3 regions of the Butyrivibrio sp. XB500-5 genome follow, and region 2 is predicted to be linked to each of the others. Evidence: predicted binding sites of a transcription regulator. Region 2 holds the regulator's gene; each other region holds the start of a gene.
The links. The regulator Rex, encoded in region 2, represses fermentation and respiration genes when NADH is low (regulators of the CRP and FNR family bind a similar motif). The targets are predictions, from matches to a motif close to ATTGTTAANTANTTAACAAT.
Positions count from the first base shown of each region.

Region 1: a site for Rex is predicted at 6,970-6,989, ahead of D6856_RS13165 (iron-sulfur cluster assembly scaffold protein). Genes of this name have one in related genera too.
Region 3: a site for Rex is predicted at 4,897-4,916, ahead of rsxC (electron transport complex subunit RsxC). Genes of this name have one in related genera too.

Region 1 is NZ_RAIS01000007.1:177,799-187,822, forward strand. It holds gene argH (argininosuccinate lyase) at 213-1,601, shown strand; gene asd (aspartate-semialdehyde dehydrogenase) at 1,667-2,752, shown strand; gene D6856_RS13150 (ATP-binding protein) at 2,763-4,142, shown strand; gene D6856_RS13155 (DNA topoisomerase) at 4,135-6,252, shown strand; gene D6856_RS13160 (UDP-N-acetylglucosamine pyrophosphorylase) at 6,254-6,928, shown strand; gene D6856_RS13165 (iron-sulfur cluster assembly scaffold protein) at 7,174-7,866, shown strand; gene D6856_RS13170 (GGGtGRT protein) at 7,890-8,909, shown strand; gene D6856_RS13175 (sensor domain-containing diguanylate cyclase) at 9,112-10,024, opposite strand, start outside.
Region 2 is NZ_RAIS01000009.1:37,793-47,816, reverse strand. It holds gene D6856_RS14330 (hypothetical protein) at 1-1,594, shown strand, start outside; gene D6856_RS14325 (hypothetical protein) at 1,634-1,813, shown strand; gene D6856_RS14320 (5'-nucleotidase C-terminal domain-containing protein) at 1,901-4,000, opposite strand; gene hslO (Hsp33 family molecular chaperone HslO) at 4,061-4,948, opposite strand; gene D6856_RS15230 (hypothetical protein) at 5,012-5,179, shown strand; gene D6856_RS14310 (DUF805 domain-containing protein) at 5,340-5,720, shown strand; gene D6856_RS14305 (redox-sensing transcriptional repressor Rex) at 5,975-6,631, shown strand; gene D6856_RS14300 (hypothetical protein) at 6,631-7,290, shown strand; gene D6856_RS14295 (NAD(P)H-hydrate dehydratase) at 7,350-8,906, shown strand; gene alr (alanine racemase) at 8,922-10,024, shown strand, end outside.
Region 3 is NZ_RAIS01000001.1:768,279-778,302, reverse strand. It holds gene rpsA (30S ribosomal protein S1) at 1-265, shown strand, start outside; gene D6856_RS03650 (acyltransferase family protein) at 421-1,458, shown strand; gene D6856_RS03645 (hypothetical protein) at 1,500-2,540, shown strand; gene D6856_RS03640 (CheR family methyltransferase) at 2,688-3,473, shown strand; gene D6856_RS03635 (ribonuclease H-like domain-containing protein) at 3,590-4,786, opposite strand; gene rsxC (electron transport complex subunit RsxC) at 4,964-6,280, shown strand; gene D6856_RS03625 (RnfABCDGE type electron transport complex subunit D) at 6,297-7,247, shown strand; gene D6856_RS03620 (FMN-binding protein) at 7,244-7,852, shown strand; gene rsxE (electron transport complex subunit RsxE) at 7,852-8,544, shown strand; gene rsxA (electron transport complex subunit RsxA) at 8,547-9,134, shown strand; gene D6856_RS03605 (RnfABCDGE type electron transport complex subunit B) at 9,148-9,942, shown strand.

The sequences.
Region 1 (10,024 bases), on a different contig from region 2:
CAAGCCACAGACTGTGGGTTAAATCGCAAACAATTGTAGCAAAAATTAATGCAAATGTCCGTCATGTGCGGACATTTGTTTTTTTGCCCAAAACTTCTTTTGAAACCAAAAAAGATTTGTGTAATATTTTACATTGTCTTTGGAATTTATATATGTTAAGTTGTGATTATAATTTTTTATTACTTTACTATGAAAAAGCGGAGAATAAGAAAATGGCGCAACTTTGGGGCGGTAGATTTACAGGAAGTATCAACGAACTGGCATGGAATTTCAACGCTTCCATCACGTTCGATAAGAGATTTTTGGAAGTGGATGTACGAGGCAGCAAGGCTCATGCGACAATGCTTGCCAAGCAGGGCATCATCACTGAGGAAGAGAGAGACCTCATATTAAAGGGACTTGATTCGATCCTTGAGGATGTCAAGGCAGGTAAGCTTGAGATCAGCACCAAGTACGAGGATATCCACAGTTTTCTTGAGGCTAACCTCATTGAGAGAGTGGGAGATGCCGGCAAGAAGGTTCACACGGGACGCAGCCGTAACGATCAGGTTGCGCTTGATATGAGACTTTACGCAAGGGGCGAAGTCGAGCATATGGCAGATCTTCTTAAGAATATGCTTGAGACTCTGGACAACATCATGAAGGACGGCATCGATACATATATGCCCGGTTTTACACACCTTCAGAAGGCACAGCCCGTTACACTTGCTCACCACGTGGGCGCATACTTTGAGATGTTCAAAAGAGATCTCTTAAGGATGAAGGACATATATAATAGAATGAACTATTGTCCTTTGGGAGCAGGAGCACTTGCAGGAACAACGTATCCTCTCGACAGAGAGTACACGGCGCAGCTCCTTGATTTCTACGGACCGACGCTCAACAGCATGGATTCCGTATCCGACAGAGATTACCTTATAGAGTTCTTGTCAGCGCTGTCTACTGTCATGATGCATCTTTCAAGATTCAGCGAAGAGATCATCATCTGGAACTGCAATGAGTACAGATTTGTAGACATAGACGATGCGTATTCAACCGGAAGCAGCATTATGCCGCAGAAGAAGAATCCTGACATCGCGGAGCTCGTAAGAGGTAAGACAGGTCGAGTTTATGGCGACTTGATGTCTCTTTTGACAACAATGAAGGGCATACCGCTTGCATACAACAAGGATATGCAGGAGGACAAGGAGGCGGCATTCGATGCGATCGATACAGTTTCTGACTGCCTTACACTATTTGCAGACATGCTAAGAACTATCAAATTCAATAAGGAACCGATGGAAAAGAGCGCGATGATGGGCTTTACCAACGCTACTGATGCGGCAGATTACCTGGTAAATAAGGGAATGCCGTTTAGAGATGCGCATTCTGTTATCGGAAGACTTGTTCTTTATTGTATAGATAAGAAGTGTGCGATCGATGATCTTGAGTTAAAAGAGCTGAAGGAATTCTCCGAGCTTTTTGACGAAGATATCTTTGATGCGATAAGCCTTGAGACATGCGTAAGCAAGCGTCTTACTATCGGAGCTCCCGGAGCGGATGCGATGAAGAAGGTAATAGAGCTCAACGGCAAGTTCCTTAAAGAGTTCGAGATGCACTGATAAACAGGCAAATATATTTTTTCACATAAAGGATCATATTTAATTTTAGGAGGAGTAACAGTATTATGAGTAACAAATTGCAGGTTGCCGTACTTGGCGGTACAGGAATGGTTGGACAGAGATTCATCTCTATCCTCAACAATCACCCTTGGTTTGAGGTTAAGACAATCGCAGCCAGCCCTCGTTCGGCAGGACAGACTTACGAAGAGGCAGTAGGAAACAGATGGAAGATGGATGGTCCTATTCCCGATTCTGTAAAGAACATCGTTATCAAGGACGTTACTGATGTTAAGGGCGTTTCTGAGGACGTTGATTTTGTTCTTTCAGCCGTAAACATGTCTAAGGATGAGATCAAGGCTATCGAGGAAGAGTACGCTAAGACTGAGACACCTGTTGTTTCCAATAACAGTGCACACAGATGGACACCCGATGTTCCCATGATCATCCCTGAGATCAACCCTGAGCATATGGATGTTATCGAGTTCCAGAAAAAGAGACTTGGCACAAACGCAGGTTTCATCGCTGTTAAGCCCAACTGCTCAATCCAGAGCTACACACCCGCTCTTACAGCATGGAAAGAGTTTGAGCCCTACGAGGTAGTAGCTACAACATACCAGGCTATCTCAGGTGCAGGTAAGAACTTCGAAGAGTGGCCCGAGATGGTTGGCAACGTTATTCCTTTCATTTCAGGTGAGGAAGAGAAGTCAGAAAAAGAGCCCCTCAGAATCTGGGGTAAGGTTGAGAACGGCGTGATCGTTCCTGCCGATGACGTTAAGATCACATGTCAGTGCATCAGAATTCCTGTTCTTTACGGACACACAGCTGCTGCATTCGTTAAGTTCAAAAAGAACCCTACAAAGGAGCAGCTCATCGAGAAACTTGAGCAGTTCTCAGGACTTCCTCAGAAACTCGAGCTTCCCAGCGCTCCCAAGCAGTTCATCCAGTACATGCAGGAGGACAACAGACCTCAGATCACACTTGATGTTAACTATGAGAACGGTATGGGCGTAAGCATCGGAAGAATCCGTGAGGACAGCGTTTACGATTGGAAGTTCGTTGGTCTTTCACACAACACACTTCGTGGTGCTGCAGGCGGAGCCGTAGAGTGCGCAGAGCTTCTTAAGGCAAGCGGATACATCAACAAAAAGTGATAAAAGTATAATGATGGAAGCGCAAAGATCTGAAGATTTACGTTTTTTAAACAGATACTATGAGAGCGGATTATCCAATATTCTTGTTGTCTACGGACACAGGAATATTGAGCATTCTGCTCTTTTGTCCAAATTTACGGAAAACAGAAAGAGCTTTTATTATTCTGCTCGCTCCGCATCTGAGAGGGAGCAGCTCTTTTTGTGGACCGGAGAACTTAAAAGTAACAGGATCGCCGTTAAAGACAATCCTACTTATGCTGATATCTTTACTGCTTGCGCGGAATCTGCAGGCAAGGCTCCGTTTATTTTTATTGTCAGGAATTTCGAGAATATCATTAAGACAAGCCCCGGTTTCATGGAGTCGCTTGTAAGCTTTGTAAAAGAGTATGGCAGATACAGGCAGATACTCGTTCTTCTTGTGAGCCACGATATCAACTGGGTCGAAAACAGCATGGTCGGACAGATGGGAAGCTTTGCTGCCGATGTCGTGGGATTTAGGAAGATCAAGCCTCTTCCGTTCTCGTCTATGAGAGCATTCTATCCCAAGATGAGCTACAAAGACGCGGTTCTTTCGTATTCTGTACTTGGCGGTCAGACGGCTTTATGGAGATACTTTGACGACTCTTTATCCTTTAAAGAAAACGTCTGCAAGAATATTCTTGATCCTTCGTCATATCTATACGGAGAGGCGCTTAGGCTCACCTCCAAGGATTTAAGAGAGACGTCCGTTTATCACACGATCCTGTCCGTTATGGCAAGAGGAATCAACAAGCTCAACGATATATATCATGCGACGGGCTTTTCCAGAGCCAAGATATCGGTTTATCTTAAGACCTTGATTCATCATGATTTTGCGAGCAAGGTTTATTCATTCGGAAATGCGGGAAGAGAGAATGTTGTAAAGGGAGCCTATAAGATAGAGGACCCTTTGCTGGATTTCTATTTCAGATTTATCTTCCCTAATGAAAGTAGTCTTACGCAGATGCCTGCGGAGCAATTTTATGATATATTTATATCGGCAGGAATGCAAAGCTACGCATCGGAATATTTCAAGACGGTATGTCGCGAATACCTTTACAGAAGCATGGACAGAGGGATCTTTCCGTTCGATGTATCTGAAGAGGGTGAGTGGATAGGAAAATCCGGCAATCTGGATATCATCGTACAGAGTGATACCGGAGATACCGCCATTGGAATGTGTTTTTGGCAGAAACAGGCGACTCACGCCGACTTAGAAAGCCTTTGGTCCTGCGCAAAAAAAGCAAGACTTGAGGGAGATTATTTCTATCTGTTCTCAACGGTAGGGTTTGACGCTTGGCTGATTGATGCGTCGATGAAGCCCGATTCCAAGCTGAGACTCATAGGTATAGATGAATTAACGAATGGCTAAGAGCGTTTACATTGCTGAAAAACCTAGTGTTGCCCAGGCTTTTGCCTCGGCGATGAAGATAAATTTTTCCAGGAAAGACGGTTACCTGGAGTCTGATGATGCTATTGTAACGTGGTGCGTCGGACACCTGGTAACCATGAGCTATCCTGAAGTCTACGACGATAAGTACAAGAGGTGGTCGCTCGACACACTTCCTTTTATCCCACAGAATTTTAAATACGAAGTTATAGGGAATGTTTCCAAGCAGTTTAGGACCGTGAAAGGCCTTTTGACCAGAGACGACGTCGATACGATATATATATGCACCGACTCGGGACGCGAGGGTGAATACATATACCGTCTTGTTGACATGCAGGCGGGAGTTACGGGTAAGACGAGGAAAAGAGTCTGGATCGACTCGCAGACTGAGGACGAGATCCTGCGCGGAATACGAGAAGCCAAGGATGACTCCGAGTATGATAATCTCGGCGCTTCCGCTTTTCTTAGGGCAAAAGAGGATTACCTCATGGGTATCAATTTCTCCAGAGCTCTGACGCTGAAATATGCGTATTCCATCAAGAATTACCTTAATCTTGATAAATGCGTTATTTCGGTCGGACGAGTAATGACCTGCGTTTTGGGCATTGTAGTCGACAGGGAAAGAGAGATACGAGAGTTTGTAAAGACGCCTTTTTACCGTGTCCTTGCAGGTGTAAATATCGGCGGAAAAGAGTGTGATGCCGAGTGGAGAGTTACGCCCGAATCTTTCTACGACAATTCGCCCAAGCTCTACAGCGAGAAGGGCTTTAAGACCAAAGAGGATGCGCAGGAGCTGATAACGTCTCTCGGTGCTGTTCCTGTGGAAGCCACAGTAGTTAAGTGTGAGAAGAAAAAAGAAGTCAAGAACGCGCCGCTTCTGTATAACCTTGCGGAGCTTCAAAATGACTGCTCGAGATTTTTTAAGATAAATCCCGACGAGACGCTGGCTGTAGCTCAGGAATTATATGAAAAGAAACTGACGACTTATCCAAGAACCGATGCGCGTGTAATGTCTAGTGCCATCGCCAAGGTCATCAGTCAGAATATAAAGGGACTTACTTCGTATGAACCGTGCGCCGTGTTTGCCAAGGCAATCCTGCAGCATGAGTCCTATAAAGGTATTGAGAAGACAAGATATGTCAACGACAAAGCAATTACAGACCACTATGCAATTATTCCGACAGGCCAGGGATTATCGGCACTTGGAAGCTTGTCGCCGACATCGGCCAAGGTCTATGAGATAATAGTAAGGCGTTTTCTTGCCGTCTTTTACCCGTCAGCGACCTACAGTAAAGTGGCGCTTTCGCTTACCATGGACAGCAAGGAACACGAAGGCAAGATCGAGAGCTTTTTTGCCAACTTCAAGATATTGACCGCCAAGGGATATCTGCATGTTATGGACTATTCCTTCTTTAAGGACAAGGCCAAGAATAATGATGACAAGGACGACAATAAGGAGAGCGAAGAGGAGACCGTGACCGATGAGGAACTCTTCGAGCACCTTCAGAAATTAAAGAAGGGCGACAAGCTCTCCGCAGAGTCTTTTAACCTAAAAGAAGGCGAGACTTCGCCGCCCAAGAGATACAACTCCGGAACGATCATCCTTACGATGGAGAATGCCGGACAGTTTATCGAAGATGAGGAGCTACGCGCTCAGATCAAGGGCTCGGGAATCGGAACGAGTGCGACGAGAGCGGGTATACTTACTAAGCTCGTCAACATTAAGTACCTTAATCTTAATAAAAAGACCCAGATAATCACGCCCACACAGATGGGAGAGATGGTCTATGAGACCGTTGCGTGCTCGATGAAGCCCATGCTCAATCCCGCGCTTACGGCAAGCTGGGAGAAGGGACTTACGGGCGTCGCGAACGGAGAGATCTCCGAAAACGAGTATATGACGAAGCTTGACGACTTCGTAAGTAAGAGGACGAACCTTGTTAAGGACAACGATTACAGAGGGCTTTTGCGTTCAAGGTTTGACTACGTTGCATCAAATTATAAGAGCACAGCTAAGAGCGGAGCAAAGAAGGCCGGAACAGCCAAGAAGTCTGCCGGCAAGAAGGCTTCCGATAAAGTAAAGGAGAATTAAAATGGAAGAATTTAAGATTTCAAATATGTATGATCTGAACGAGACTATCGCTGCGGATTTCATGAAGACCAAGGAGTATCCGTGGGAGCTTCTTGCAGGGATCAAGGATTATATCATAGAGCTTGGAAACAAGCTTCCCGCAGACAAGTTCGAAAAGCGCGGTGAGAACGTTTGGGTTGCAAAGAGCGCAAAGGTTTTTGACTCCGCTTATATCGGCGGACCTTGCATCATTGATGAGGACGCGGAAGTAAGACAGTGTGCGTTTATCAGAGGAAGTGCGATCGTTGGAAAGGGCGCGGTTGTAGGAAACTCAACAGAGCTTAAGAACGTAATCCTCTTTAATAAGGTTCAGGTTCCTCATTACAACTATGTCGGAGATTCGATCCTCGGCTTTAAGTCACACATGGGCGCAGGTTCTATCACATCCAATGTTAAGAGCGACAAGAAGCTCGTTGTAGTTAAGAACGGCGAGAACGACAAGGTTGAGACAGGTCTTAAGAAGATGGGAGCTATGCTCGGTGACAACGTTGAGGTTGGATGTAACTCAGTCCTCAATCCCGGAACGGTCATCGGAAGATGGAGTAACGTGTATCCTCTTTCCAGCGTAAGAGGCTGTATTCCTGCGCATCACATCTTCAAAGATAAGGATCACATTGTAGAGAAAACGGAAGACTAAATATGCAAGCATGTAGGCATTTTGACTTATGACGCCTATATCATGTTAAATTTATAACATTACCATTGAAATATGCGCAGTTTTGTGTAAAAATAGGTTTTGGCGAATGTGTTTGGCAACTCTTTTTTGAGAAATATACGTTTGCCATCTATGACCGTGCTTGGCAGGCACATCTATGGTCAGTCTAAACAAATCAGGTAGTAAGTAATGAATAATTACTTTACAATATGAAAGGAGATTTTCACATGATTTACTCAACAGAGGTAAAGAATATGTGTCCCGTAACACAAGGGGTACATCATGGCGCTGCCCCTATTCCCGAAGAGGCTAAGTGGGTTCAGTCCAAAGAGGTTAAGGATATTTCCGGCTATACACATGGTATCGGCTGGTGTGCACCTCAGCAGGGTTGCTGCAAGCTTTCACTTAACGTTAAGGAAGGTATCATTCAGGAGGCACTTGTAGAGACAATCGGTTGCTCAGGAATGACACATTCAGCAGCTATGGCATCTGAGATTCTTCCCGGACTTACAGTTCTCGAGGCTCTCAACACAGACCTTGTTTGTGACGCTATCAACACAGCTATGAGAGAGCTCTTCCTTCAGATCGTATACGGAAGAACACAGTCTGCATTCTCAGAGGGCGGACTTGTTATCGGTGCAGGTCTTGAGGATCTTGGTAAGGGTGCTCGTTCAATGGTTGGTACAACTTACGGAACACTTGACAAGGGACCTCGTTATCTTGAGCTTACAGATGGTTACATCACAGAGGTTGCTCTTGATGAGAACGACGAGATCATCGGATACAAGTATGTTAACTTCGGCAAGATGATGGACTTCATCAAGGCCGGTGATGACGCTAACACAGCTATAGAGAAGGCTAAGGGTCAGTACGGACGTGTAGCTGACGCTGCCAGATTCATTGATCCCAGAAAAGAGTAATTTAAGGTAAGGAGGAATATAAAATGGCTTTATTTGAATCATATGAAAGAAGAGAGCCCCAGATCCTGGCTTGCCTTAAGGAGTATGGGATTTCTTCAGTAGAAGAGTGTAGAGATATTACAATGGCTGCAGGCATCGATGTTTACAAGCTCATCGAGGGCATCCAGCCTATCTGCTTCGAGAACGCTAAGTGGGCTTACACAGTAGGTGCCGCTATCGCTATCAAGAAGGGCTGCCGTAAGGCTTCTGAGGCTGCTGCTGCAATCGGTATCGGTCTTCAGGCTTTCTGCATTCCCGGATCTGTTGCAGACCGTCGTAAGGTTGGTCTTGGACATGGTAACCTTGGTAAGATGCTTCTTGAAGAGGATACAGAGTGCTTCGCATTCCTTGCAGGTCACGAGTCATTCGCTGCTGCTGAGGGTGCTATCGGTATCGCTGAGAAGGCTAACAAGGTTCGTCAGAAACCCCTTAGAGTTATCCTTAACGGTCTTGGAAAAGACGCAGCTCAGATCATTTCTCGTATCAACGGTTTCACATATGTTGAGACACAGTACGATTACTACACAGGCGAGGTAAAGGAAGTATTCAGAAAGTGCTACTCTAAGGACGCTGATTCACCTCGTGCAAAGGTTAACTGCTACGGCGCTAACGACGTACAGGAAGGTGTTGCTATCATGTGGAAGGAGAACGTTGACGTATCTATCACAGGTAACTCAACCAATCCTACAAGATTCCAGCATCCCGTTGCAGGAACATACAAGAAGGAGCGCACAGAGGCAGGCAAGAAGTACTTTTCAGTTGCTTCAGGCGGTGGTACAGGACGTACACTTCATCCCGATAACATGGCTGCAGGCCCCGCTTCTTACGGTATGACAGATACTATGGGTCGTATGCACTCAGATGCTCAGTTCGCAGGATCTTCATCAGTTCCCGCTCACGTTGAGATGATGGGTCTTATCGGCGCTGGTAACAACCCGATGGTTGGTATGACTGTTTCTACAGCCGTTTCAATCGAAGAAGCTGCTAAGGCTGGTAAATTCTGACCTTGATTACTTAACGAGGTCCTTTCGAGTTTAGTAAGCAAGGTCATTCGGGCGAGCGCAACGCGCGAGAGCCGAACTTCCACTGAACTTGGTGAGGTTCTTTCGAACCTAATAAGCAAGGTCGTTCGATCGAGCACGAAGTGCGAGAGTCGAACTTCTACTGATAATAAAATCCCCGGAGGGTTTCCTCCGGGGATTATTTTTATCTCCTCTTTTCGGGATGTGCTTTGTAGAATTCGTTTTTGTCTTTGTACATCCGCTCGTCTGCATATCTCATGGCAAGTCGCAGGTTACCTTCGGTTTCATCGTGATAGTAGCCTATTGCGAAGCACAGCCATTCGGGATCGCTTGCAAGTTCGCGGAGCTTATCAACTTTCTTTTTAAAGTCTTCTTCGCTTCCGTGAGTGGAGATGATCGAGAACTCATCGCCGCCTGCGCGGTAGATTTTGTCGTCGGGGAAGACCTCTTTTAATATGTTCGCAGCTGCTACGATAAGCTTATCGCCAGCGTCATGACCCTGATTATCATTTACCGTCTTAAGACCGTTGAGATCGCAGAATGCAACGGTGAATGGTCTTGGATCAAATTCCATTTTGAGAGCAAGCTCATCGACGTCTACGTTCATACAGTTTCTGTTCTTTACGCCTGTAAGGATATCTACATTGCTGAGATATTCGAGTCTTTCAAGGAATAGGTGATTGGCAACCTCCGCTGATAAGAAGAAGGATACCATCTCAATAGTTTCTTTTACGCGAGTTACGCTTGATACATCAAAGTTTGTGATGTAGAGGAAGCCGATTATCTCGCCTTGATGGATGAAAGGAACAAGACATAAGCTGAATATTTTATAAGGCTTTAATGTAGCTATCCATTCGGGGGCGATGGATTCATAATATGCTACATCATGTTCATCCTTGATGATGATACAATTTGATGTTTTAAATAACCGTTCCCAACTTGCTACAACTGAGAAGGGAACCTGCTTGAATATCTCTTTTAAGCTTACATTCGGATCGTCAGTCACACCGCTTATGACCTCGTATTTTTCAAGGTCGCCCTGATAACTGAGAACACTGGCTGCGTTTGATCCCGTATATTCTCTGATATATTTTGTT
Region 2 (10,024 bases):
AAAAAAGTTAGCAGTGGTTTTGATGTCAGCAGCTTTAGGGGTTACACCAGTTGTAGCATCAGTGGCAATGCCTGTGAGCGCATTTGCAGCTGAGCTCCCCGATAATGAAGGGGGTGAGACAATTTCCGAGTTGGAAAATGGGGATACAATAGAAAACAACGACGGAAAGATTGAAACAAATGATGGAGAGATACTAAACAATAACGGAACTGTGGAAAAGAACACATGGATTATTGAGAATAATAATGGTGAAGTAGATGAGAATCTAGGCTTTATTACCACTAATTCCAACGTGGGAACAGTATCTGTAAATAACAAAGAAATCACTGATAATTTCGGTATTGTTTCGAAAAATAATCTTGTTATAAAAAATAACCATAGTTTTGTGGAAGAGAATAATGATTTTATTCAAACCAATGTCGATGGAGTAGTAAGCGTAAACAATGGCGGCGTTGGATTGAACGATGGCCATATTATTGATAATTACAATCAGGTTGAGAATATTGGCGGAAAGATCACTAACAATCGTGAAGGTGGAGAAGTCTTTGGAGGTTCATTTGATCCCGATGATGATCTTATTGGAAACGGTAGTATTCTCCTGAATATCGGCGGAGCAGTATATAGCGGATTTAAGCCGGAAGATATTATAACAATTGATAATTATTACTATGGAGAACTCAGCGATGAAATGGTTTATAATGGTGAAACGCTAAACTTTAACGGAACGATTTACATCATCAACAGTTATGGAGAGGAATCAGATACAAATAAAGATTTTGTTATGGTAGAGAATCAATATCATGCGCTACTTGTAAATAGCGCAGATAATGTTGATGTTACATTTAATGGCTTTACAGAGGATGAAGTTAATAAATTCCAGTATGTTAAAACTGCTGAAAACGGAAATCCTATAGAGGTTGCCGGTACTATCACACTTAAGGCAAAAGATGGATATGCTATCTCTGATAACGGACAGCTTAGCGGTAATTATTCCGATCTTGGATATGCGCTTAGCAAGAATGATGATGGATCTTATACATTATATATCTCATCACTTAAGGGAACTGTTGCTTTCACACCTGAATTGCTTAATCTTATTGTTTCTAAGGTCAGCACAGAGCATGGTGAAGTAAAGAATGTAGTAGTTGATAAGGGTGGAAGCTCAGATAATAGATCAGATAATGCATCAGAGCCTTCAGCACCTGCAACATTTAACTTTAATGATATTGCAATCAAGAGTATTGCGGATCAGGTTCAGGCACAGATGAACATAGCTGGTCAGGACGTAGCTTCACTTGAGGTTGTAGATATTTACTTCAAGGACAAGATTAATATGACACCTGATATAATCAAGTACCTTTGCGAGAAAGTTCCTGTAGCAAAGAGATGTCATTTTGATTATCAGGGAGAAGAGTGGGTATTGACTATTCCCGCTTTTGATACAACTTCACCCGCATATGCGGAAGGGCTTGAGGTTCTTGATAAAGAGCCTGCCAAGACAGCCGGATTCCTTAGAATTAAGGATATTTTCAAAGCATTAAAATTTGATGCAAAGATTGTAGAAGTGCAGACAGAGGAAACTGTACAGGATTGATACTTATAGTTGTGCTTATAGATGGAAAGGTCATTATAAATGGGGAAAGAAATACTTATCAATTCACACACGCAGATAGTAAAAGGAAAGTACATTTTTACAGATGAGCTTGATAGAATGAAAAATGGGGAAAGTGAACCCAACGCGCTTATGCATAAAGAAAAAACACCTTGGTTTTCACAGTGCATTTTATCAAGACTCTGTAGAAAGAACTACTGATCGATTTATAAAAAAAGAAAGGGGCTCTCCAGGATGCATCGGCATTCGAGGAAAGTCCCTTTCTTTGTTTATTTAAAATGATTTTGATTACTTAGTCTTTAATTCCTGACCTACAAGAATGTTATTGGCATCCTTGATAACGTCTTTATTGAGTTCGTAAAGGTCTTTCCATTTGTTTCCGTCACCATATACGGTTGCTGCGATCTTCCAGAGATTGTCACCTGATACAACAACGTAGGTATCAGCGGAAGACTGTGTCTGCTCGGGAGCAGTCTCAGCAGCGGGAGCTGTTTCAGTTGCAGCTTCTACAGGCTTCTCGGAAGTAGCGTCTGCTTTTTCCTCAGCCTTAGCTTCAGCAGCAGGAGCCTCAGCTTTTTCTTCAGCCTTGGCAGGCTCTTCGGCTTTAGCTTCAGCAGCAGGAGCCTCGGCTTTTGCCTCTTCCTTAGCGGGTGCTGCAGCGGCCTCACCTGAACCGGCCTGAACGGCTGCCTTTGCGTCTGCTATTGTGGAAGCGTCTGTAGCGGAAGTGATGATCGTCTGATCACCTCTGGGCTTTCCGTACTGAGCAGCTGTGATGTTACCGTCAAGAATCTGCTTAACATATTCCATAACGGCTTCATCCATTACAATACCTGTATCGAACTGTGAGCTTGCGTTTGCGAAAGCATAGTATGTATCGCCGCCTGCTGCACAGAAGTTATTGGTTACTACAGCGTATGTGTCATTCATGTTGAAAGGCTGTCCGTTGATGCTCTGAATGGTCACACGATTGATCTTGGAAGGAGCATAGTATGTTGACTTGGGATAAGCGGCTCCCTGAGCATAAGGTACTGTTGTATCAAGCATAAACTTGATTCCCGATGTCTGAGGATAACCACCTACAGCTTCGGGTGCGGCAAATGTTGAAGCTTCAAGAGCCTCAAGAAGCTCTGAACCCTTTACATAAACAACGGCAACTGTGTTTCCGAAAGGAAGAACAGTATTGAGGTCAGCCTTGGTTACATTGCCGGCCTTGATGGTAGCTCTGATTCCGCCGCCGTTTGTGATAGCAACGACGTGATCCTCGGGAACGGTAATTCCGCCGTCTGTTCTAAGAACGCTCCAGATAAGTGCGTCAGCGATAAGATCGCCGAGGTTTGTTTCCTGAGTTCTGTTTCCGGGAGCTTTGTTTCCGTCGAGGAGAACTTCGCTCTTTGCAAATACTACGCTGTATTCGTTATCAACCTTTTTGATTATATCGTTGGCAACGTTAAAAGATGTAACTTCGGGCTGAAGTCCGTCGAGTGTGATGAGGAACTTATCCTCAATAGCCTTGGAAGCATCGTCGATAATAACGACACCGATGTTTTCTACCTTGGTTCCTGTAGAAAGAATAGGCTCATTCTTGGCACCTGCTGTCATAACAGTGTGAGAGTGGCCGTCAAGAATAAGGTCGATGCCCTTAGTCTTGGCATACATATCAACGCTTCGATGTCCGTCGGCAGCTGACTCTTCATCAACACCAAGGTGGCCGAGGCACAAAACAAGATCTGCACCCTGAGACTTTAATGCATCAGTCTGATCCTGAGCACATTTGTAAATGTCGGATTTTGAAAGGAAAGATATTCCTTTGATAAGACCGGGGTTAACCTTGGTCTGTGTCTCGGGTGTTTCCATTCCGAAGAATCCGAGCTTTAAACCGCTCTTTGTAACATACATATAATTGGGATCGTAAATAGGATTGCCGTTTGCATCAAGTACATTCGCACAGATAACTTTAAACTTAGCCTGTGTAAGATTTGCTGCAAGCTGAGCATAACCGTAATCAAATTCGTGATTTCCTAAAGTTGCGATATCGTATCCCGCCGCGTTCATAACCGTAACGGCGGTTGCCCCCATTGATGTGCTTACATAAGGAGTTCCCTGGCTGAAATCACCTGAGTCGACGAGAATAACCTCAGCGCCTCTGGCAGCAAGGTTCTGCTTAAGTGAAGCTACATAAGCATATCTTCCGAGTGCACCGTGGACGTCATTTGTCTGTAATACCACGGTTTTGCCGGTAAGATCTGCAGGAATGTCTGCGATGGTTCTGACATCGGCCGGGGCATCATAAGCTGCAAGATTAAGTGTCGGTACACTTAATGCAAAGAAGATAGCGATTGCAAGAGCAGATGCTATTGACCTTGTCATCTTAGTAATAGTCTTCATACCATACCTCCTTTATATTTAATTATGTCTAAAAAATATTATAACTCATTATCGTCAAAATTACTTGGCGCGTTCCCTTATTTTCTTAAGATCTTCGGGAGAAAAAGTATACTTTTTGTTGCAGAAGTGACAGCACACATCAAAGTTCTTGTTTTCCTCTATCATCTCATCAAGCTCTTTTTTGCCAATGAGCATGAGAGCTCTTTCCACTCTGTCCTTATCGCAGTTACAGTAAAAGTTAAGATCAACCTTGTCAGTGATCTCTACGTCAAAGCCCTCAAGAAGGATGTTAAGGAGCTCTTCCGGAGTCTTTTCGGCTTTTAAGATATCAGTTACCGAAGTGAACTTTTTAAGGTTTTCCTCAAGATGATCGATAGTCGCGTCATCGGCAAACGGAAGGAGCTGAATGATAAAACCGCCTGCTGCGATAACGGATAAGTTTTCTCTTTCGACAAGAACTCCGAGTCCGACCGAAGAAGGAGTCTGTTCGGACTTGGAAAAATAGTAGGTGAAATCTTCGGCAACTTCGCCGGAATATAAAGGCACCTGGCCCACATAAGGCTCTTTTAACCCCATATCTCTTATTACGGTGAGAGTTCCCTCGCCAAAACCGCCGCCGACATTGAGATGACCGGAGGCATTGGGTTCCATAATAACAAGAGGGTTGATGACGTAACCCTTGACGTTACCGTGCCTGTCGGCTGTCGCGAGCGCACCCTTCATCGGGCCGTCGCCGTCTATCTTGACCGTGATGAGATCGTCGTCATTATCCATCATCGTGCCCATCATAACGGTTCCCGTCATCAGCCTTCCAAGCGCGGCTGCGGCAATCGGGGATAAGCCGTGAACCTTTCTTGCATATTCGGCAAGGTCCTTAGTTGTTGCGGCGAAGGCTCTGATCTGCGCATTAGCTGCGGTTGCCCTTACCATATAATCTTTATAAGACATAATAAATCCTCTTTCTTTTCTTGGTTTTCTTCAATATGATAAATGTTTTTAGAGATTGTGTAAATGAGACATTTGTCTGCTATATCTCAGGAGAATGCGGCATCAACGCAGGAGACCAATGCGTCTATGCAGGAACTTAATGCGACATTCTCGATAATCACAGAATCAGCAAGGAACTTGCAGGAGCTTGCCGGCAATCTGACAGATGCAATAAGCTACTTTAAACCGTAATTTTCTATGTTGAATAATCAGACTTTTTCTGATAATTAGTACTAATTGTTAGACTATGAAAATGCATGAAATGTTATTGAAGCCGTAAATAAAATGACGTATAATATGTCAAGAACTTTTATATAAAAGTATGAAAAAGGGTTTTTAGGAGGAAAACAAAATGTCATTTTCAGAGGCGGTACAATCAGTATTTTCTAACTATGCAGTGTTTGAGGGAAGAGCTCGTAGAAGCGAGTATTGGTACTTCTTCCTTCTCCAGATGATAGTTAACGTGGTAGTAAGAATTCTGGTTAATGTTTCAGGTGTATTTTCAATTTTAGCTATTATTTGGGCATTAGCTACATTGGTTCCCGGACTTGCGGTTGGTGTAAGAAGACTTCATGATACAGGAAAGTCAGGATGGTTCCTTTTACTTGGATTGATTCCTGTAGTTGGTGGAATTATTGTTCTTGTATTCATGGTTTCAGATTCGCAGCCGGGTGATAACCAGTATGGTCCCAATCCTAAGGGATTTGGCGGATCTGACCAGCAGACAATCTAATAATATATAACAACTATTTAGGACCTTATGGTACAATTCCATAAGGTCCTTTTAACAGAATCTTTGTATCTCTAAACGGTTCAGGCTCTGAGAATGAAGTAATAGCGGGTCTTTGAGAGATGAAAACATTTCTGTTTGACACAAGTTTAACGGGCATATATAATTGAATTGTGGAATTCTTAACAATCCATTCGGATGGCTCTACAGAGGTGATGAGAGCTGTTCCACATATCAAAAATGAGGAGGAGCGGAATATGGCAGAAAAAGAGATTTCTCAAGCCGTCATAGGGAGACTCCCACGTTATTTCAGATATTTAGGTGACCTTAAGGAGAAGGGTGTCGAGAGAATATCTTCTCAGGAACTCAGCGATATAATGAAGGTTACTGCTTCCCAGATCAGACAGGATTTTAATAATTTCGGCGGATTTGGACAGCAGGGATATGGTTATAATGTCGGCTATCTTTATGATGAGATCAGTAAGATACTCGGCATCGACAAGGAACACAGCCTTGTTATCATAGGTGCCGGACATCTCGGTAAGGCTATCGCAGGCTACACCAACTTTACAAGAAGAGGTTTTGTGTTTAAAGGCGCATTTGACCGCGATCCGTCGCTTTTCGGAACCAAGATAAGAGACGTCGAGGTTCGTCCCATAGATGAAGTTGAGGATTTTGTTCGCAAGAACAAGATAGAAATAGCTGTGCTAACGATCCCCAAGGATCAGGCAGTGCCTATGGCGCGCAGGCTTTCTGAATGCGGGATCAAGGCTATCTGGAACTTTGCGCATGTTGACCTTGAAGTTCCGGGCAGCATACAGGTTGAAAACGTACATTTATCTGACAGTTTGATGAAATTATCGTATAATATTAACAGATACGAACAAACATTAAACCCGGGTGAGAAAAAGTAATGGCAAAAGACAATAAAGTCTATATGTCTGCGCTTGAAGGGAAGAAGATTCCCATTCTGACGCTTGATAACAAATGGCATCAGCTTTTTACCCAGACGGAAATGTCGCCTGAGATCAAAGAGCTGGCGGATCAACTTAATGCACTGGTAGAGAGGGATTCCAAGCTTCGCGGAGAGACCAAGGACATCAAGAAGCTTAAGAAGAAGCTTCTTGGCGAGATAGTTCCGCTTCGCGATAAAGCAGGTAAGATCGATAATCCCCAGATCGAGAAAGAAATCCAGGACAGGACCAGGCTTATCTCGGAGTGCAATGATAGACTTGATTCCTATAGCGATGAGTTAAAAGACCTGTCGCGAGAAATATATGATGTGGATTATAAGCTTATGGTAGAGACCATGAATGTCTGCTATGAGAGGCTTCATGACAATACCGAATACATTTTGGAGCTTGATGATTGGGTATCCAAAGTGAGAGTTGAGCTTAAGAAGAACATAATCCATATGCAGGAAGCTGAGCTTGAAAACTACAATCTCTATTCCTACATGCATCAGATATTCGGGCCTGAGGTTATGGAGATATTCGATCTCAAATACGATCCTAACAGAAGGCATCCCATCAGAAGGCCGAGAAACGCCGATGATGGTGAATTTGTTGAATGAGTTATATAAAGTAGGCTGCCCGAGTGGCAGCCTATTGTTCTAAAAAGGGGAAAACTACTATGAGATACGCAGTCACTAGCAGTGAGATGAAGCAGTACGACAGAAATACGTCGCAGATTTTCGGCGTTCAGACCGAGATCCTTATGGAAAGAGCATCTCTTTCGGTGTGCGATGAAGTAGACAGATACGCTGATGAAAGAAAGATCACGAGAAAGCGCAGAGCACTTGTCTTTGCGGGAATCGGAAACAACGGAGGAGACGGCGCATGTATCGCAAGACTTCTCAAACAGAGAGGATATCTTGTAAATCTGTGCGTTATAGGAGATCCCACCAAGTGCAGCGATCTTCTTTTGATGCAGCTCAAGATCTGCGGAAGTTACGGGATCACTACTGACACTTTTTCCAATATAAGAGACAACAAAAGCGTTGCCGAATGGGATATCATAGTAGATGCATTGTTCGGTATAGGGCTTTCGAGAAATGTCACGGGTACATTTGAAGAAGCGATAAACTATATCAATGATTGTAAAAAAGAAAGATTGGATGACATGTTCGTTGTATCTGTCGATATTCCTTCGGGAATAAATGCGGACAACGGCAAAGTCATGGGCTGCGCCGTTATGGCGGATTCGACCGTGACCTTCAATCAGGTTAAGATAGGACACCTTCTTTATCCGGGCTGCGAGTATACGGGTAAGCTTATTGTGAAGGACGCCGGTATCACTGACGAGAGCTTTTTGACCAAGGAGCCTACGTGCTTTTGGTACGATGATGAGGTAAAAGATCTTTTGCCTGAGAGGAAGAAAGATTCCAACAAGGGAACAAACGGAAAAGTCCTTGTTATCGCAGGTTCCAAGACCATAAGCGGAGCATGCATCTTATCGGCGGGCGCTTGCCTTAAATCCGGAGCGGGCATGGTCATGGTATTTACGGCAGCCGAAAACGCGGACGCTGTGAAGACTCTTTTGCCTGAAGCACTTCTATGTACTTATGAGGATTTTGAGCCGATCCTTCCCAAGTTATCGGAGGCGATGAAATGGTCAAGCTGCGCTGTCATAGGACCCGGCATCGGTTCTGACGGTAAGGGAATAGAGCTTGTAAGAACGCTCTTTGACAACTATGACAAGGATATAATTGCGGATGCGGATGCGCTCAATATTATTTCGGATGACAAGAACTTACGTAGCATTGTTTCCAATTATGCTACGGGCGGCAAGAAGCTGATAATCACGCCTCATTTGGGCGAATTTGCAAGACTGTTTAATACGAGCGTTGCGGACTGCAAGGAGCATCTCTTGGAGTATCCCAAGGAGCTTGCGAACGAGCTTCACTGCACGGTCATCTGCAAGGATGCGCGTAGCATCGTAAGTGACAGCAATGAGAAAAAGATTTATATTAATATGAGCGGCAACGACGGAATGGCGACCGCAGGCAGCGGAGACGTGCTCACAGGTATTCTCGGAGCGCTTCTTAGCTATGATCTTACGGGATTTGAAGCGGCGTGCCTCGGAGCATACATTCACGGCGCCGCCGGAAATATCGCAGCAAGAGGCCACGGCAAGCTGTCTATGACGGCAACGGATATTGTCGATGAGCTTGAAGATATATTGAAATAAGGAAAATAAATCATAATGCAGAACGAGTTTTTGAGAGTTTGCGCCAAGATCAATCTGAGCGCTGTGGAGTATAACCTTGATTCCATGCGTGCCAACATACCTGAGGGTACCAAGATCATGGCGGTTATTAAGACAGATGCATACGGACACGGAAGTATCGAGATAGCAAGAGACCTTGAGACCAAGGATTACATCTGGGGCTACGCGACAGCGACCGCGGAGGAAGCCTTTGAGCTTAGGGATAACGGCATATGTAAGCCTATTCTTATTCTAGGTTACACCTTCCCTTACGCGTATGAGAGGATGCTCAAGGAAGGTATCAGACCGACCGTCTTTAGATCAGACATGGTAAAAGAGCTTTCGCAGTGCGCGGATAAGCTTCTTAAGGGAGGCGAGATAAAAGAGCCTGCACCTATCCATATAGCTGTTGATACCGGAATGTCCAGGATCGGAATACATCCCGACGATGCCGGAATTTCTTTTGTCCTTGAATGTGAAAAAGAAAAATCTCTTAAGATAGAAGGCATCTTCACTCACTTTGCAAGAGCGGATGAGAAGGATCTTTCCAATGTAAAAGAAAGAGAGCTTGTGTTTGCGGGCTTTGTAAGCGATGTGGAAGAGAAACTCGGACGCAAGATCGAGCTTCATCACTGTGCGAATTCCGCGAGTATCATTGCTGTTCCCGAATCTTCTATGGATATGGTAAGAGCGGGCGTTACTATGTACGGAATGTGGCCTTCCGAGGAAGTGCCTAAGGATATTGTGAATCTTAAGCCCGTTATGGAACTTATAAGTCATATAGTTATGATCAAAGAAGTTGCTTCGGGAACACCTGTAAGCTACGGCGGAACCTTTGTCTGCGATAGGAACACCAAGATCGCTACGATTCCCGTAGGCTACGGTGACGGATATCCCAGGAGCCTTTCAAGCAAGGGATACGTTCTTATTCGAGGCAAGCGAGCACAGATCCTTGGCAGAGTCTGCATGGATCAGTTCATGGTTGATGTGACTGATATTCCCGAAGCAAAAGAGGGCGACGAAGTCATCCTTCTTGGAAAAGACAAGACAAGCGGAGAGGAAATCTCGGCTGAGCTTTTGGGAGAGATGAGCGGAAGATT
Region 3 (10,024 bases), on a different contig from region 2:
CATCGAGCTTGAGGCAGGAATCGATGCACTTCTTCATGTTTCTCAGATCGCTAAGGAGCATGTTGAGAAGCCTTCAGACGTACTTAAGGTAGGTCAGGAAGTAGAAGCTAAGATCGTTGATTTCAACGAGGATGAGAAGAAGATCAGCCTTTCAATCAAGGCTATGTTCGCTCCCGAGAAGGAAGACGAAGCAGCTGAGGAAGAGGGCGACGTTGTATCAGTTGATATCGACAAGGTTATCGCTGAGCAGAACGAAGAGAACTAATTTAGAACAGTAGAATTTTTGCACCGGCAGCAATTATTTGCTGCCGGTTTTTTTTGCAGAGCACTTGCCGAGGTTCTTTCGAGGCTAGTGCGAGCCATGGGTGAACACTTAACGAGGTTTTATCGAGGTTAGTGAGAATCCCAGAGGATATTGATATGAATGCTAGATTTCGTAGTGAATATATAGATATTGCCAGGGGCATCGTGATCATCCTTATGTTGATAGGTCATTCAGGCGCCCCTGATATCATTACAACCCTGATATACGGTTTCCATATGCCGTTTTTCTTTATCCTTTCCGGATTTCTTTATAACAGAGAAAAGTGGGAAGAGAAGGGATTAAAGAACCTTGTTGTAAGTAAGTTCAAGGCATATATCATTCCCTATTTTGTACTCTGTGGGATAAATATCGGTCTTGAGCTTATCTATGATCTGATGTCCGGCTACAGCTTTGAGGAATTTTCTCAGGAAGGCGTAAGAAGTATATTATGGGCACTGTATTCCTATAGCACCAAAGCAAGAATGGGAACCAGTGTGCCGTTATGGTTCTTACCATGTATCTTCTTAAGTACGATAGTTGTATGGGCAGTTTTCAAGTTAAGGAGCAGAGCGGCGAAATGCCTTATGTTCATGGCGTTCTGGGGTGTCAATCTCATCCTCGGAGCACTTAAGAGCCCTATACTTCCATGGCATATCGGAATAGCTCTTATAGGCGCAGGCTTTATGATGGCGGGATATTATATCAGGAAAGTCCTTGATAATAAGGACGTATCCAAGGTGATGTCAGGGAATCCGCATTTTTATGTGGGCTTTATGTGCTTTCTTTTTTCAGTATTCTTCCTATGTACCGTGGCAACGGGCAAGGTTGATATAAATCTAAGAAAGTTCGGCACTTATCCGGGCCTTTTTATCATAGGAAGTACCTGCATGTCAGTCTTTGTGCTGCTACTTAGCCGCGATGTGATCGGCTCTAACAGAGTTCTTAAGTTCTTTGGGCGCAACACAATAGTGCTCATGGGCTTTAACTACACAATAAATTATTACAGTAAGATCTTTTGGCAAAAGAGTATTCTAAGGGGAATTGTTTCATATAACTGGATCGTGGTATGCATACTTGATATTGTTTGCTGCGCAGTCCTTATAAAGATCAAGAAGCGGATCGATATGCATAAGGCATTGAGCACCGCATCTTAAGTGATCTGTTAACGCTTATATAAAAGAAGGAGAATTGAATAATGAAAAGAGTGAGATTATTACTTGTACTCGGACTATGCCTATGCCTTGCGGGCTGCGGAAGTAAAGCGGCCGTGCCTACGGAGCAAGCCTCGGAAGCGGATTCAGAAGACACCGAAGCGGCAGGATCGGGAAATGCGGCTTCCACTGAAAAACCCCGTTCGAAGTTTGCTATATGGAGGGATTATATCGACGGCAGAGATAGATCGGAGATCACACTTGATGAAGAGTCTGAAAAGCTGTATTTGGGATTTATCAGTGGGGAAATAGAGGCAGAATGTTCAGAGGACTGCAGTGAATACTGCGAACAGTTTGGTTTATCCTCCGGGCAAAAAAGCTACAAATTGCCTGAAATTGAAAGAATGATAGACATTGATCGTACCAAAATACCGGACGATGCGGAGTACTTAAGTGAGAGATATATTGATCTTGGGCTGGATGGAAGCTATGAACTATTGGTGGATTTTTATGATGAAGAAGATCCACATGGATATGGCTTAAGTCTGATAGTAAAGAATTTTGGCGGAAAGCTGAAGATATGCTATATTCAGGACTGTTGGGCCAGACAATCCGCAGTCATAACGTATTCCGGAATGATATATGTATCAGGCTCGGGCGGGGCTATGACTCACGGAGGATTTAACGGATATCTTGATGCTGAAGGAAAGTATCATTTGTGGTATGAGTGGGATGAATCAATATATGAGACAGAATATGATCCTCCCGAAGAGGATGTGACCATTAACGGTATCCGGATCGGCGGAGATGACATAAGGGTGGATGTAGACCGGTATACCTTTTATGACAATAAAAAGTATATAACAGTAGACGTGGAATACCGTTATCCTGAAGATGAACACGGCGAGGATGCCACAGATCTTGAAGATGCGTATAAGAAAGCCTGTGAAGCTTTTGTTGACCCGGATGAGACGCTTTGCACCATAGAAGAAATAGAGGATATCTTAAAGGATTATCGCAAGAAGCTCGGAATCTCCGATGAAGTATATACGTATGGGGATGAACTGAAGCCGGAAGACGACTAAGCATGTTTTCTGCAATAACGGTTATTGTATTTTGATAATTATATATGTGATGTCGTTTATAATTATTTAATTTTACATACATTTCGGTATATTATAAAATGGTATTAGATTCTAAAAAGTACAGACCGATCAGGAGGGGTGGCATCTATGGTATACGATTATGAGTGGTTTAAGAAAGCGGTTTATGATCTGACAAAGATTGATCTTAATGCTTACAAAGAAAAGCAGATGAAAAGAAGGATCGATACCCTGATCGGTAAGTATGACGTCAAGGGATATGACGGATTTGCAGAGCTTATCAAAAAAGACAGAGAAGCCCTCGATGCTTTTGTATCATACCTTACCATCAATGTTTCCGAATTTTTCAGAAATGTGGATCAGTGGAACCTTATGGATAAAGAGATGGTTCCGGAGCTCATGGGTAAATTCGGAAAGAACCTTAAGATATGGAGCGCTGCATGTTCAACGGGTGATGAGCCGTACACGATAGTTATGTTGCTTTCAAAGCATATGCCGCTTAATCAGGTGAGCATCCTTGCTACGGATCTTGACGCCGTTGTTCTTGCGAAAGCAAAAGCTGCTATATATGACAAAAAAGAAGTTGCCGGCGTTCCGGCGGATTTTAAGACTAAGTATTTTACGGAGACTGAAGACGGCAAAATGAAGGTGTCGGATGAGATCAAGTCGAGGGTTACTTTTAAACAGGCAGATCTCCTTCGCGATCCTTATCCGAAGGATCTGCACCTTATAGTCTGCAGAAACGTGCTTATATATTTTACAGAGGAGGCCAAGGACGAAGTATTCAGAAAGTACTATGATTCACTTGCTCCCGGCGGAATCCTCTTTATCGGAAGCACAGAGCAGATAATAAATTATAAAGAAATAGGCTTCGTTCGTAAAAACTCCTTCTATTACGAGAAGCCTAAAGCCTAATAGTTTTCTCCTAACTCTACATCTAAACAGAGCAGCGGCTCGGGTGGTATATTCCCCCGGGCCGCTGTTCTGCGTGAAATCGAGTGACACCCGGTCCGCTCGATATTTTTTTATAATCATATTTCCAATATCTTAGCCATCACATGAGAAGCATATAAGCTCATCGCAAAACGGCTCTTTTTCATGTTTTCACTGAGGTCAAAATAGAAGTTTTTATCCTCATAATCTTTTTTGAAGAAAGGTGAAAAAACAAGATCCCATTCCTTAAGGAATTGACCTTCTTTCTTGGTGTAGCAGGTCTCGGGTTTTGCCTTCTCACGGTATGCCTTGTCTACAAATGAAGCGATGGATTTATGGATTGCCATATCCTCTTTTGGAAGATAGAAGTAATCCTTGTAATTGGAATAAAAGTACTTAAGCTCTGTCTCATATAAAGGAAGACGAAGCGTGGCTTCATTTCCGTTTGTCTTTAAATAAAAACCTTCATAATTGCCTGTCAGCGAGCAAGGCAGAGCCATTGCCATGTGGAGCTTCATGAAGATTTCTTTTCTTGAATGACCGTCCATGTCATCGTATTGATTGGCCTGTACTTTGACAGCTTTGACGGGGAGCTTGTTGCTCCAGTCCGAGCAATATTTTTCATCATCGATATCTTCATCGCATTTAACGGATACCTTGGGAAGATTTCTGAACATGGCGAAATACGTGCTGTACTGCAGCATCGGAAGTATGCCGAACATGCCCTTTACGTCTTCGAAGTTATGCAAAAGAAGCAGCTTAAGCGCTTCCTTATTTTTGCTTTGTTCATAGTTCTTGTAAATCGGTATGAGTTTACCGCCGTCGTATTTATCTTCTCTGTTGATACCTAGATAGAGTTCGACTGTTTTTTGCTTACAATCCATGAGCCCAAGCTGTCTTTTGTATGGACCTATTTTTTTGTAGATATCGATCGAGTCCATGTCTTCGAAAATATTGGGCAAGCCGTGTTTTTCAAGCTTGCTTTTTATATAGGGGATATCGAATCTGTCTCCGTTGTAGTGGAGCACTTTTGAAAAGCCTTTTGAAAACTCCGAAAAAGCTTCCAGGATCTCTTTTTCCTGATTGATGTCTTCTGCGAAAAATTGGCAGATCTGCCAGCTTCCGTCCTTATAATATGAAGCACCTATAAGATAAAGGTCTGAACTTCGAAGTGACAGCCCCGTAGTCTCTATATCAATGAAAAGAATATCCTTATTTGAACATCCCAGAATCTTGGGCAGTGAATGAATTATATGGTCTTCACTAAAGGTCAAAGCTTCGTTTGTCTTGATCATGATAAAAAATCTCACTTTCCGAAATCGCCTACTACCATATTGTATCACATTTTCTCTTAAACTTTTTTTCGATTTCTCAGCATTTTCCCGTGAAAATATAGTATAATTAAATTGTTAAATTTTTCACCCGATTATTCTTATCGGGTACACATCTAAAATATGAAAGAAGGGTAGGAAATGGCAAGAGGTACTTTTAAGGGCGGCATCCATCCTTATGAAGGCAAGGAACTTACTAAGGACAAGCCCATTAAATCAGTGCTACCAAAAGGTGACTTGGTTTATCCGTTGTCTCAGCACATCGGTGCACCGGCCAAGGCAATTGTCGCTGTTGGGGATCACGTTCTTACAGGACAAAAGATTGCAGAAGCCGGAGGTTTTGTTTCGGCACCGATTTACTCAACCGTATCAGGTACGGTTAAGGCTATTGAGAAGCGCAGGCTGGCTACCGGCGCTATGTGCGAGAGTATCATCGTAGAGAATGATGAGAAGTATGAAGAGGTGGAGTTTAAACCACTCAAACCATACGAGGAGATGACAGCGGAGGACAAGATTGCAGCGGTCAGAGAGGCCGGCGTAGTAGGAATGGGAGGAGCAGGATTCCCTACTGCGGTTAAGTTTTCTCCGAAGGAACCGGACAAGATTGACTATGTTATAGCCAATTGCTCGGAGTGCGAGCCTTATCTTACATCTGACTACAGACGTATGATTGAGGAGCCGGAGCTTCTTTTGGAAGGTCTTAAGATTGCTGTCAGTATTTTCCCCAAAGCCAGAGGTATTCTTGCTATAGAGGACAATAAACCCGACGCGATCGCGAAATTCCAGGAATTAACTAAAGATGAAGAGAAGATAAGCGTTAAGCCCGTCAAGACTAAATATCCTGAGGGCGCTGAGCGTATGCTTATTTATGCGGTTACGGGAAGAGAGATCAACTCTTCGATGCTCCCTGCCGATGCGGGATGTATCGTTGATAACGTTGATACTCTTTGTGCTGTCTGCAGAGCGGTAAAAGAGGGAAGACCTCTCATGGAGAGGATCGTTACCATTACCGGTGATGCGGTTGCCGATCCCAGAAACTATAAAGTAAGAATAGGAACAAATTACAAGGAGCTTCTTGAGGACGCAGGCGGCTTCAAGACTGAGCCTGCCAAGATCATATCAGGCGGTCCCATGATGGGATTTGCACTCTTTGACCTTGATGTTCCCACAACCAAGACGGCTTCAGCTCTTACATGCCTTACCAAGGACGAGGTTTCAGCCCTTGAACCGAGCGCATGTATCAACTGTGCAAGATGTGTGGAGGTATGTCCCGAGAGACTTATCCCCAAGAACCTTGCCGATGCCGTTGAACACAACAACGAAAAGGCATTCCTTGATATGTACGGAATGGAATGCTGTGAATGCGGATGCTGCAGTTATATCTGCCCTGCAAGACGTCAGCTCACTCAGCTGATCAAGGGTATGAGAAAGATTCAGCTGGCTAACAGGAAAAAGTAAGGGAGGGACATTTTTAATGAGTGATATGAAAAGAGTGTCATCCAACCCGCATGTAAGAGCAAACACTACCACGTCCAACATCATGATGTGGGTTGTAATTGCGCTTTTACCGGCAGCAGGCTTTGGTATATACAATTTCGGGCCGGATGCTCTGATTATTCTTTTGCTGTCCGTGGCTTCTTGTGTTTTATCTGAGTTTATCTATGAGAAAGCCATGCACAAGCGTGTAACTATAGGCGACCTTTCGGCGGTTGTAACAGGACTTCTTCTGGGAATGAACCTGCCTTCAACCGTACCGTTCTGGGTACCGGTACTTGGCGGTGTTTTTGCGATAATTTTGGTTAAGCAGCTCTTTGGCGGACTTGGCCAGAACTTCATGAATCCCGCACTCGGCGGAAGATTATTCCTCGTGATATCTTTTCCCGCCCTTATGACCAACTTCGTTACCGATACATACACGGGAGCAACACCGCTTGCTAACCTTAAAGCAGGCGCTGATGTCAATATAATGGATATGCTCATCGGTAGAACGGGCGGAACGATCGGTGAGACCTCAATGCTTTGCATTGCGATCGGTGCGATGATCCTGTTTGCGCTCGGAATTATCGACTATGTTATTCCGTTTACCTACATCATCACATTTGCGATATTTGTAGGGCTCTTCGGAGGATACGGATTTAACTGGGCTTATATCTCAGCACACCTTGCAGGTGGCGGACTTATGCTCGGTGCCTTCTTTATGGCAACAGACTATGTGACATGTCCGATAACACCCAAGGGAAGATATATTTACGGATTTATCCTTGGAATACTCACAGGCGTGTTCCGTATTTTCGGTTCCAACGCAGAGGGTGTTTCCTATGCGATCGTAATAGGAAACCTTTTGGTTCCTCTTATTGAGAAATTCACTATTCCGAGAGCTTTCGGAATCAAGAAAATTGCAAAGAAGGAGGCGAAGAAAGCATGAATGATGCAAAGAGCATGATCAAAAACGCCTTGGTTCTTTTTGCTATAACTCTTGTTGCGGGAGTGTTGCTTGGACTTGTTTATCAGGTTACCAAGGATCCTATCGCACTTCAGGCTAAGCTTGCGCAGGACAAGGCCAATATGTCGGTATTCGCCGATGCAAAAACTTTTGACGACGTAGAGCTTAATGCTGACGGAGCAGCTTCAGCGGTTTCCGGACTTACGGGTGTTACCATCGAGGATGTAAAAGCAGCTAAGGATGCATCCGGAGCAACACTTGGATATGTTATAAGAGTTTCATCCAAGGGTTACGGTGATTTCATCACATACACAGTCGGAATCAAAAACGATGGAAACGTAAACGGAATCTCCATTATATCTATTGCTGAGACTCCCGGACTTGGAATGAATGCCGAGAAGGTGATCGTTCCTCAGTTTGAGAACAAGCAGGCACAGCAGTTTAGCGTAGTTAAGAACGGACAGCTTACAAGTCCTTCTTCTCAGATTGAAGCGATCTCAGGCGCTACGATCACATCAAAGGCCATCACCAATGGTGTAAACGCTTCGATCACATATTTTGAGAATGTTTTGAAAGGAGGACAGTGATGAGTGACAATGTAAAAAAAGGAGCTTTGGGCTTCAAGCAGGATACTCCGGCCGAGAGATTTTTTAACGGCCTCATTGCTGAAAATCCTACTTTAGTACTTATGATCGGTATGTGTCCCACTCTTGCGGTTACTTCATCCGCGATCAACGGACTTGGAATGGGACTTGCGACAACATTTGTTTTGGCATTAAGTAACGCGGTTATTGCAGCACTTCGTAAGACAATTCCTGCTACAGTCAGGATTCCGTCTTTCATAGTTGTTATTGCTTCCTTCGTTACTTTGGTTCAGCTTCTTATGCAGGCTTATGTTCCGGCACTTAACAGTGCGCTCGGAGTGTATATCCCTCTTATCGTTGTTAACTGTATCATCTTCGGAAGAGCGGAAGCATATGCAAGTAAGCACGGAATCGTACCTTCTTTCTTTGACGGAATAGGAATGGGAATCGGCTTTACCTGCGCGATCACGACAATCGGTCTTGTAAGAGAGTTTATCGGTGCGGGCACAGCGTTTGATGTACAGATACTCGGCGAGGGAACAGTTATTCCCGGAGCTGTAGGAGCTTTCCTTTCGGGATATAAGCCCATCAGCATCTTCATACAGCAGGCCGGTGCATTTATCGTTCTTGCATTCCTTATTGCAACGATGAACAAGATCAAAGCAAACGCAGCAAAGAGAAAGGAGGCTGAATAATTATGGCACAACAGATTATGAGCCTTGTGGGACTTATGATATCAGCCTCACTGGTTAATAACGTAGTACTCAGCCAGTTCCTCGGACTGTGTCCTTTCCTTGGAGTTTCCAAGAAGACCGATACCGCTCTGGGAATGGGAGGAGCGTGTGTATTCGTTATCACGCTTGCTTCTTTGGTTTGTAGCATTATTTATAAGTTTATCCTGAATCCTTTGGATCTTTCTTATCTGCAGACAATAGTATTCATCCTTGTTATTGCCATGCTGGTACAGTTTGTTGAGATGGTACTTAAAAAGTACGTTGTTTCACTTTACAGAGCACTTGGTGTGTATCTTCCTCTTATTACCACCAACTGTGCGGTTCTCGGTGTTGCTCTCAACAACGTAACAGACGGCTATTCAATCTTACAGAGTACAGTTTGCGGATTCGCAACAGCTGTAGGTTTCACAATTGCGATAGTTATTTTGGCAGGACTTCGTGAAAAGATGGAGTACAACGACATCCCCGAGTCATTTAAGGGAATGCCCATGGTACTTCTTACTTCCGGACTCATGGCTATTGCATTTACCGGATTCTCGGCTTTGAAGTGAAGGAGATGAACTTATGATTATTGGAATAATCATTGCAACGGCGGTTGTAGCAGGCGTTGGAATTGCCATCGGTATTATCCTCGGTCTTGCAGACATGAAGTTGCATGTTGATGTAGATGAAAAAGAGGCAGCTATTCTGGAAGTTCTTCCGGGAAATAACTGCGGCGGATGCGGATATCCGGGATGTTCGGGATGTGCTTCGGCTATCGCAAAAGGTGAGGCGGCCGTATCACAGTGTCCCGTCGGAGGTGCTCCCGTAGCAGCTGCCATTTCGGCTATTATGGGCGTTGAAGCAGGTGATATGGCTCGTAAGGTTGCTTTTGTACACTGTAACGGTAACTGCGATAACGCTGAGAAGAAATATGATTATGTCGGAGTAAGCGATTGCAGACTTATGTCACAGGCACCCGGAGGCGGAGCAAAGACCTGCTCATACGGATGTCTCGGCGGCGGCTCATGCGTATCCGTATGTCAGTTTGATGCGATCCACATCGTAAACGGTGTTGCCGTAGTGGATAAAGAGAAATGTAAGGCCTGCGGTAAGTGCGCTGATATCTGTCCTAACCACCTTATAGATTTCATACCTTATGAGGCACAGGAAGCAGTTGCATGCAAATCACAAGATATGGGAAAAATCGTTAACTCTTATTGCAAAGCGGGATGTATCGCATGCCATATCTGCGAAAAAAATTGTCCTGCCGGAGCAATAACAGTTGATAACAATGTGGCCTCGATAGACCAGGAAAAATGCGCACATTGCGGCGTTTGCGTGGCAAAGTGTCCAAAGAAGGCAATAGCTGCACTGTAATTTTTGGTAAATATACACTTGCATTAATGAGTATTTGACGATATGATTGTACCCGTTACTGTTGTTGTTTAACAGACGGAGG